DNA from 3 places in the Embleya sp. NPDC020630 genome. Region 1 is predicted to be linked to each of the others. Evidence: riboswitches for the same ligand, from Rfam matches in the RefSeq annotation. Region 1 holds a riboswitch; each other region holds the start of a gene.
What was found. A riboswitch is a leader RNA that binds a small molecule or an ion and turns the genes downstream of it on or off. The one in region 1 is predicted to bind cyclic di-AMP.
Positions count from the first base shown of each region.

Region 2: linked by a shared signal. The riboswitch ahead of ACH4XV_RS34155 (NlpC/P60 family protein) and the one ahead of ACH4XV_RS25720 (transglycosylase family protein) in region 1 are both predicted to bind cyclic di-AMP.
Region 3: linked by a shared signal. The riboswitch ahead of ACH4XV_RS36630 (transglycosylase family protein) and the one ahead of ACH4XV_RS25720 (transglycosylase family protein) in region 1 are both predicted to bind cyclic di-AMP.

Region 1 covers NZ_JBIRUB010000007.1:418,543-421,812, forward strand. The annotation lists gene ACH4XV_RS25715 (glycerophosphodiester phosphodiesterase family protein) at 1-158, shown strand, start outside; gene ACH4XV_RS25720 (transglycosylase family protein) at 321-1,541, opposite strand; cyclic di-AMP (ydaO/yuaA leader) riboswitch at 1,610-1,847, opposite strand; gene ACH4XV_RS25725 (DUF1345 domain-containing protein) at 2,392-2,706, opposite strand; gene ACH4XV_RS25730 ((Fe-S)-binding protein) at 2,967-3,270, opposite strand, start outside.
Region 2 covers NZ_JBIRUB010000013.1:126,768-130,037, reverse strand. The annotation lists gene ACH4XV_RS34165 (TMEM165/GDT1 family protein) at 1-82, shown strand, start outside; gene ACH4XV_RS34160 (DNA-binding protein) at 116-592, opposite strand; cyclic di-AMP (ydaO/yuaA leader) riboswitch at 1,225-1,381, shown strand; gene ACH4XV_RS34155 (NlpC/P60 family protein) at 1,388-2,350, shown strand; gene ACH4XV_RS34150 (methyltransferase) at 2,485-3,270, opposite strand, start outside.
Region 3 covers NZ_JBIRUB010000016.1:65,857-69,126, reverse strand. The annotation lists gene galE (UDP-glucose 4-epimerase GalE) at 1-755, shown strand, start outside; cyclic di-AMP (ydaO/yuaA leader) riboswitch at 1,276-1,497, shown strand; gene ACH4XV_RS36630 (transglycosylase family protein) at 1,502-2,851, shown strand; gene ACH4XV_RS36625 (PIG-L family deacetylase) at 3,213-3,270, opposite strand, start outside.

The DNA of each region.
Region 1 (3,270 bases):
TCAAGGTGGTGCCGTGGACGATCGACGACCCGGCCACCATGGCGAAGCTGATGGACGACGGCGTGGACGGGCTGATCACCGATTATCCGGACCGGTTGCGGGAGTTGATGGCGGCGCGGGGGCTGCCGCTGCCGAAGCGCTACCCCGCGCGGGGCTGACGCCGGGGAAGCGCCGCTCGCTCGGTGCCCGGCGGATACGGCCACTCCGGCGAACAGTGCCCACACGGCCGGCATCGTCCGCGCGGCGGGCATGGAACAGGGCCGGGCCCGTCGACGCGTGGTCGACGGGCCCGGCCCTGGAACTTCCCGGTTGTGCTCGGATCAGAGGTTGACGCCGTGCGCGCGCAGGTAGGTGACGGGGTTGATGCCGCTGCCGTAGTTCGGGGTGGTGCGGATCTCGAAGTGCAGGTGCGGGCCGGTCACGTTGCCGGTCGCGCCCGAGAGGCCGATCTGCTGACCGGTGCTCACCGTCTGGCCGGCGCGGACGCCGATGCTGGACAGGTGGGCGTACTGCGAGTACTTGCCGTCCGCGTGCTTGATGACGACCTCGTTGCCGTAGGCACCACCGTTGCCGGCGCTGACCACGGTGCCCGAGGTGATGGCCTTGACCGAGGTGCCGGTGCCGACCACGAAGTCCTGGCCGGTGTGGCTGCCGCTGGACCACATGGAGCCACCGGTGCCGAACGCGGTGCCCAGCGCGCCGTTCACCGGAGCGACGTAGCCGGAGGAGTTGACGGCGGTGCTGCCGGCCTTGGCCGAGGAGTCCTTGGCCACGACGGGGGCCTTCTCCTTGGTCACGGGCTTCGGCGCGACCTTGACCGACACGGAGGGCTTGGCCTCGGTCTTGGTCTCGACCTGGGCCTCGGTCTTGGTCTCGACCTTGGCCTCGGTCTTCGTGGCGGCCGCGGCCTTGCCGGCGAGCGAGAGCTTCTGGCCGACCAGGATCAGGTTCGGGTTGCCGCCGATGACGGACTTGTTGTCGGCGTACAGCTTGTGCCAGCCGCCCTCGACGTCCTTGGCCGCGGCGATCTTGGACAGGGTGTCGCCCTTGACCACGGAGTAGGTGGTGGTCGTGGCCGTGGTCTCGGCGGCCGGGACGACCTCGATCTTCGGGGCCTTCGGGGCCGGCGCGGACTCGACCGGCTTCTCGGCGACCTTCGGGGCGACCTTGACGGTGGCCTTGGTCGAGCCCGACTTGGCGTTGGGGGAGACGGCCGGAGCGGCGCCGCCACGGGTCAGGCCCGCGGGGCCCGAGGTGTTCGGCCACGCGCCGGGGCCCTGTACGGCGAGGACCTTCTCCGCGATGGCGATCTGCTGGTCCTTGGTGGCCAGGTCCGCACGCGGGGCGTACTGCTGACCGCCGAACTCGTTCCAGGTGCTCTGCGTGAACTGCAGGCCACCGTAGAAACCGTTGCCGGTGTTGATGTGCCAGTTGCCCGAGCTCTCGCCCATGGCGACCTTGTCCCAGACGGAGACCGGGGCGGCGGTGGCGGAGGTGGCGAAGCCGGTGATCAGCGGGGCGGCGACGATGGCGCCGGCCATGCCGAGGGTGAGCGCGAGGCGCGCGTTCTTGGGCTTGCGGGCAGGGGTGATGAACGACTGCACGAAGATTTTTCCTTCTCCCACGCCTACGAAGTGAGCTGTCGGATTCGGGCTGGAGAGTCTCGCCCGGCCGGCGTCGACTCCTCGGGTATCGAGGAGGCGGGCACGGCTTCACCCCAAGCCGTCGTTATCGAACGTCCGCGACATGCGCACGCCCGGGACGGCATTCCACTTGGTTCCCCCGCTCCTGCCTTTCGGGTTTCGTACCGTGGCCTCTCCGGCGGCAGGATTCGGCGAACCGGGAGACACATTCCGCCGAACACCGGACCGGTGCGGCGAAGCACCAAGCTACGCATACACCCGACTCGGATCCAAACATCATGTTTCGCCGAAACCGAAGATTCGGGTCGGAAGGGTGGAATTCCGGGACCGAAAGTCCCGAAGCGTCCACGCATTGTGCCCGGGACCTTCAGCGGCGAGTAAGGACGAAATCGCGGGGAGTGAGAATCGCGGAAACTCGGTTTACGGTGCGTGCGAGTTCCTGACAATCGGTGCGCGGGATGTGACGTGCGCCACGGGATTTGCCGGAAACGACGGTCTCGGGATGGTGGAAAACGGGTCGAAACGGGGGGCGACCTGCCCATTCGTGGGATGCGGCGAGGGTGAGGGCGCGCGCGTCGCGGAACCGGCGTTCGATGGGATGGCCCCTTCGGGCCGGGTGGCGCGATGGAGGCTTTCGGCCTGACTCGCACCGATTCGGGTGATTTGCCCTGTATGGACTGCCGGTGATCGAACCTCGGCTCGGGTACACCCCCTCATCGCGGGGTGGCATGTCGTCGCGGGCCGCGCCTCACGGGCTGACGAGCCCCTGAAGCACCTGGAACGCGACGGCGACCACCAGGGCGTTGTAGAAGTAGGCGCTGACGGTGTGGACGAGCACGATCCGCCGCATCCGCACACCGACGACTTCGACATCGCTGGTCGCGAACGACGTGGCGAGCGTGAAGGAGAAGTACGCGAAACTCAGGAACGACGGCGTCGTGCCCTCGGGGAACCGAAGGTCGCCGTGCCCGCCGGTGACGTCGATGACGAGGTAGATCTGCGCGAAGCCGACCTGCATCAGCGCCCACGACAGGATCACCCCGAGCGAAGCGGCGACCGTCAGTCCGAGATCACGATGACCGCCGACGAGTCGGCCGAAGCAGCCGGTGTCAGCGAAACACGGCGCGTCTCGGCGAGGTTGTGGGCCCGTGGTCCCGGCGCCTTCACTCCGAGCCGCTTGTCACTTCGCCGGAGCCTCGGGAGGGCACGGCCGAGCCGGATAGGTGTGGGTGTCTCGGGTCGGGTACGGCGTATGCGGCTCCCCCCGTGTGGAGTCGCATACGCCGAACTCGGCCCGAGACACCGGTGTCGGGCCCGTGATGGTCAGGGCGTCCGGGCGCCGCCGTTGGGTGCGGTGAGGAATTCGGCGAGGTGTACCGCGCGTACGCGCGACTTGCGGCGTCGCAGGCCGGTGCGGAGTTGGCGCAGGCAGCCGGGGTTGACCGCGACCACGACGTCGGCGCCACTGGCCTCGATCGCGTCCAGCTTGCGGTCGAGGATGCGGCGGGATTCGATCGGGCGCAGGAGGGAGTAGGTGCCGGCCGCGCCGCAGCAGTCGCCGGCCCCCGGGGTTTCCACGAAGTCGGCCACCGCGGACAGGACTTCGCGCGGTTCGCGCCATACGCCG
Region 2 (3,270 bases), on a different contig from region 1:
GCTGCAGACCGTGCAGCGGATCGGCGGGGTGTGCATGCTCGGCCTGGCGATCTGGTCCCTGGTCGAGGTCTTCGCGGGCTGACCCGGTGGGTGTTGCGAGCCGACCCGCGCGCGTTCAGGCCCGAGCGGCCGGGTCGTCCTCCGGCTCGGGGGTGGTGCGGCCGAGCAGGCGTTCGTAGCGCTGGCGGGCCGCCTGCGGGGTGCCCAGGCCCAGACCGAAGGCGATCTCCTGCCAGGTCATCTCGCGCCCCCGGGCCATTCGGAGGAGCCCCGCCTCCAGGTCGTCCATCTCGCCCCTGGCCATCGGGATCAGGCTCAGCGCGGCGGTGATGTCGGCGTGGTCGACCGCCGGCTCGCCGTCGGCGGGCTGCGCGATACCGCTGAGCAGGAACGACACCAGCCGGATCGCCTCGTGCGGGCCGAGCATGTACGGGTTCACCTGCCGCGCGCGCTGCTCGTCGGTGGCCGCGTGCCGCTCAGCGATCCGGAACAGGGAGGCGTGTACGCGCCGGGCCCGCGCCTGCTCGGGGTCGGGCGCGGTGAAGGGGTCGTGGGATTCGGGGGTCACGGGCGTGTCCGCAGTCGAAGACATGGTCACAGCATGCCGAGACGCACGGATCGATGTCAATGGATCATGTCGCATGACTCATGTTGAACATCTTGTTCACACGGCTTGATTCCACCCCGCCCCCGCGTCAGCCCGGCGTGGGCTGCGCCGGGGGCGGCATCAGGGCCGTGCGCAGGGCCGGGTCCGGGAGGGCTTCCGGACCGAAGACGGCCAGGCGGATCAGGGCGTCCTCGCGGCGGCGGTACGCACCACAGTGACGGCTCCCCGCACGTTTGTCCGGTGGAAACCCCTCTGCCGGGGTGCGGGTGCGGGGTGCGGGCCGACCCGATGCCCGGAATGTGATGTAGCCCGCATGGATAAAACGGACATAAATTATATAGCCGACTTCGGGTTGCAATTCATTTTCGGTGGCCGGCGACGGATCTCGACTATTTTCCGTTACCGCTCCGTCACGCCACTCTCCGAGATATGCCCTCGTCATCGCGGGTGCTTCCGACCGAAGCCGGCCGAGATGTCACCTTTATTCCGCCTTTACGCTCCGCGCAAAGTCTGCGATTCGGTTGTGATCTCCCCATCGCATTGCCTACCTTTCTCGCCGATTCACCTTTCGGGTGAACCCTGCCGCCGGTACGCCGAATCCCGTCGCCGGCAGCGGGATGTCTACAGCGAAGAATCCGACGGGAGCGGGGGAACCAGGTGAATCGCCGTGGCCGGGATCGTTCCGGTGACGGCTAGGGGTGAAGTCGCGTGAAGCGACCGGGCTGCTCCAGTCCGAATCCGACAGCTCACCTCGTAGGCGACAGGAGAGGACCCCATTTCATGCTGTCCGCAAACGCTCGCCACCGAGCCGCCCGCCCCGCCAACGTCCGCCGCTTCGTCGCGGCGGTGGGCATCGCCGGCATGGGAGCCGTCATCCCGGTCGCCGGCGCCGGTGCGGCCCACGCACAGGTCCCCACCACCGACCAGGCCCCCACCGGCGCCTCCGCCGTGCTGTCGGCCACGCCGACCGCCGCGGTCGACAGTGCCCCGGTCCAGGCCGAGGTCGCCGCGCCCGCGGCCACCACCGCCGCGGACAAGGCCCGCTACCTGGTCCAGGCCGGTGACACGCTGTCCCAGCTCGCGCTGACCAACAAGGTCTCCGGCGGCTGGCAGAGCCTGTACCAGCTCAACCGCGACGTGCTCCCGTCCGGCCCGGACCTGATCGAGATCGGCCAGACCCTGCGGCTGACCGGCTCGGCGCCCGCGCAGCCCAAGGCGGAGGCCCCGGCCAAGCCGAGCATCCAGGTCCAGCCGAAGACCACGGTCACGGGCAAGACCGCGCCGAAGCCGACGAGCAAGCCGTCGGTCGACGTCGCGGCCAAGCCCGCCGCCAAGCCCGCCACCGGCGGCTCGAAGGGCAACCAGGCGCCCACCGGCGGTTCCTCGAACGCGTCGAGCAAGGCCCTCCAGGCCGTCGCCTTCGCCAAGGCGCAGGTCGGCAAGCCGTACGTGTACGGCGCCACCGGCCCGAACGCGTACGACTGCTCGGGTCTGGTCCAGGCCGCGTACAAGGCGGCGGGCATCTCGCTGCCGCGCGTGACCAACGACCAGTTCGCCGCCGACCCGCACGTGTCGATCGCCAACCTGCAGCCCGGCGACCTGGTGTTCTTCTACTCGGGCATCAGCCACGTCGGCATCTACATCGGCGACGGCAAGATGGTGCACGCCGCCAACTCGCGCAAGCCGGTGGAGATCGCCTCGATCAACACCATGCCGATCGCCGGCGCGACCCGCCCGAACTGATCGCGCGACCCGGCCGCGGCGGCGCCCGGGTGAGCATCGCACAGCAGTGACAGCAGTGGCCGGTGCCGTGCTCCCGACCGTGGTCGGGAGCACGGCACCGTTGCACGCCCGCTTCCTGCACGTGCGCCGGGTGCCTACTCCTGCGTAAGACGCGGTCGGGCGGTGAGTACCGCCATGTCCAGCGGCAGCGGTCGCAGGTCGAGCAGTTCGAAGCCGCCCTCGGCCAGCAACGCGCGATACTCCGCCACCGTGCGCTCGCGGCCCCGGGCGTTGGTCATCATCTGGATGTCGAAGCGCAGCGGCAACACCGACCCGCCCGCCTCGACGATCGGCCGTTCGACGATCGCCAGGCGTGCGTCGACCGGCATCGCCCGGGCCAGCGCCCGCAACACGACCAGGCACTCGGCGTCCGCCCAGTCGTGCAGGATCCGGGCCAGCAGGTACACGTCTCCGCCGCCGGGCAGCGGATCGGTGAAGAAGTCGCCGACCACCAGATCGCACCGGTCCTCGGCGACCGATGCGGCGAGCAACTCCCGGGCGGCGTCGACCACATGCCCCCGCTCGAAGAGCACCCCGCACGCGGTCGGGTGCTCGCGCAACACGCGTAGGAGCAACTCCCCGTCGCCGCCCCCGACATCGACCACCGTCGCGGCCGGCGGCAGGTCCAGGGCGGCCGGCACCGCATCGAAGACGATCGTGCCGAACGCCATCGCCTCCCGGAACAGCCGGGCTTCGTCCGGGTGTTCGGCGAAATACTCGAACGACTCCCGGCCGTGCACCCGGGTGAACGCGTCCTCGCCGGTGCGCACCGTGTGTTCCAGGCCGAGATACGACGTGAAGAACAGGCCGCTGTACAGGTCCGCCAGCGCGGCCAATGATCCGTCCCGATCGGTGCGCAGCAGCGCACCGCGCTCGGTGAG
Region 3 (3,270 bases), on a different contig from region 1:
ACATCGCGGCCAAGAAGCAGGTGCCCGAGTCGGTCGCGCGTCCCCTCTACTACTACGAGGAGAACGTGGAGGGCCTGCGCACGCTGCTCGCGGCGATGGTCGCGGCCGAGGTGCCCCGGATCGTGTTCTCCTCCAGCGCCGCCGTCTACGGCATGCCCGACGTGGACCTGGTCGACGAGGACACCCCGTGTCTGCCGATCAACCCGTACGGCGAGAGCAAGCTGGTCGGCGAGTGGCTGATCCGGGCCACCGCGCGGGCGCACGGGATCTCCTACGCCTCGCTGCGCTACTTCAACGTCGCGGGCGCCGGCGCGCCGGAGCTCGCGGACGCGGGCGTGTCCAACCTCGTGCCGATGGTGCTGGAGAAGTTGACGGCCGACCGGGCGCCGGTGATCTACGGGGACGACTACGCCACCCCCGACGGCACCTGTGTGCGCGACTTCATCCACGTGGTGGACCTGGCCGAGGCGCACGTGGCCGCCGCCCGCCGGCTCGCCGCCGACCCGGACACACGCCTGGTGCTCAACGTCGGCCGCAGTCGGGGTACCTCGGTCCGCGAGATGGTGGAACTCATCCGCGAGGTCACCGGTTTGCGCGAGTTCGCGCCCCAGACGCTGCCCCGGCGCGCCGGCGACCCGGCCCGGGTGGTCGCGAGTGCCGAGCGCATCGCGGCCGAACTGGGCTGGAAGGCCCGCCTGGACGTCTCCGACATGGTGGAGAGCGCGTGGGCGGGGTGGCAGGCGCGGCGCGGGTAGACGGGCGCGGGACGCGCCACGGGGTGAGCGCCGGGCCGGCCGAACGTGTGCCGCGCGTCCTGTGCTCCCGAATCACCCCGAGCGCCTTCGTGTGCTCCGAACGCCTCGATGCGACGCCGGCTGCCCGGTCGGCGTCGCGGGGAGTGCGTGGAGTGAAGTGCGCCGGGATGAATCGGACTTGGGGCTTTTGTCCTGTGGGCCGAATCACTACGGCTGCGGGTGCAGACGGGTACGGCGATGGGTAACGACGCCATTCCGGACCCGAGACGCGCGATGCGCCTGTGACGAACGGGGTTTCGGTGATCATTCCCGGGTGATCCATACGAGGCTTGATCAAGGTTCTTTGTCACCCGATCCGGCCGAATCCACCACGGAACGCCAACTACGGTCCTTTCCGTAAGGGATCATCTACATTGCGCTCAACCGCAAAACGGATAATCGGCTTCTATCCGACACAGACTTGTGATCTTCGGCGGGGCCTGCTTAGCGTTCGATCCGTCCGTATCCCACACGGACCCCGATCGCCGGTACGCCGAATCCTGTCGCCGGCCGTTCGGGAGGCTGACGAGCACCACACGACAGGAGCGGGGGAACCACAGGTGAACCGCCGCGCACGGCACCGATCGAGACGGTCGGCGGCCGTGAACGGCTTGGGGTGAAGCCACGTTCTTCGGAACGTGACCGGGCTATCGATCTCCGGCCCGAATCCGACAGCTCACCTCGTAGGCGTGGGAGAGGATCCAGCCATGCTGTCCGGAACCGGGCGTCATCGCCGTCGCAGCACCAGCAGGACCACGCGTCTGATCGCCGCGGCCGGCGTCGCCGGTGTCGGCGTCGCCATGCCGATCATCGGGGCGGGCACGGCTCAGGCCGCGTCCGTGAGCACCTGGGACAAGGTCGCCCAGTGCGAGAGCACGGGCAACTGGAAGATCAACACCGGTAATGGCTTCTACGGCGGCCTCCAGTTCACCCAGAGCACCTGGAACGAGTTCGGCGGCTCGCAGTACGCCGCGCGCGCCGACCAGGCGACCAAGAGCCAGCAGATCGCGATCGCCGAGAAGGTGCTCAAGAGCCAGGGCCCCGGCGCCTGGCCGGTCTGCTCGGTCAAGGCGGGCCTGACCCGCGGCGGTGCCGCTCCGGACCTCGACACGGGCTCGGCGGGCGGCAAGACCGCGCCGAAGACGGCCCCGAAGACGGAGAGCGCCAAGCCGGCGCCGAAGACCGAGACCGCCAAGCCGAAGATCGAGGTCAAGAGCGAGGCGCCGAAGACCGAGGCGCCCAAGGACGAGACTCCCAAGACCGAGGCGCCCAAGGCCGAGACGACCGCCAAGACGGACGCGACGGGCGGCTCCTACGTCGTGGTCGCCGGCGACACGCTGTCGCAGATCGCGAACGCCCGGAACGTGCCAGGCGGTTGGCCGAAGCTGTACGAGGCCAACAAGAGCGTGGTCGGCGAGAACCCGGACCTGATCTTCCCGGGCCAGCAGCTCACGGTCGACGGCAAGGCCGCGCCGGCCGCCGAGACCAAGACCGAAACCAAGACCGACCCCAAGGCCGAGGCGCCGAAGGCGGAGACGCCCAAGGCCGAGACCAAGACCGAGGTCAAGCCGGCCGCCGCGCCGAAGACCACGGTCAAGTCCGAGAGCACCAAGGCCGACTCCTCGGCCAAGGGCTCCGAGCAGGCCTCCGGTTCGTATGTCGCCCCGGTCTCCGGCGCCACCCTGACCGCGAGCTTCGGCTCGGGCGGGTCGCGCTGGTCCAGCGGCCACCACACCGGCCAGGACTTCGCCGTCTCGACCGGCACCACGGTGCGCGCGGTCACCTCCGGCACGGTCGTCTCGGCCGGCTGGGGCGGCGCGTACGGCAACGAGGTCGTGATCCGGCACGCGGACGGCAAGTACACCCAGTACGCGCACCTGTCCTCGATCTCGGTCAAGGCCGGGATGAAGGTGCAGACCGGCCAGAAGATCGCGCTCTCCGGCGCGACCGGCAACGTCACCGGCCCGCACCTGCACTTCGAGGTCCGCACCACGCCGAACTACGGCTCCGCGGTCAACCCGATGACGTGGCTGCGCAGCCACGGCGTGAACGTCTGATCCACCGCACTCCCGCGCCGAACGGCGGGCGTCCCCTTCGGGGGATGCCCGCCGTTCGCACGTGCGGGCCGCGCGGGCGCGGGGGTGGGGCGGGCGCGGCGAGCGGCCGGGCGGGCCTGGCACGGGGGGGGCGAGGCCGACGCGGGGCGGGCGGCAGGCCGGGGGTGGGGGACGCGCGGGGCGGGTGGGTGGAAGTCCCGGGGCGTAGGACGATTCCGGCGCGGGGGTCGGGTGCCGGAGCTTCAGGCGCCGGGGTTCAGGCGCCGAGGCTTCAGGCGCCGAGGCTTCAGGCGCCGAGGCTTCAGGGGTCGGGGCTTCAGGGGTCGGGGCTTCAGGCTTCGGGGCTTCGGGGGGCGGGGCTTCAGGGCAGGCGGGTCGTGTGCAGGGTGGTGGTCGGGTCGAGCCACAGGGCGAGTGGG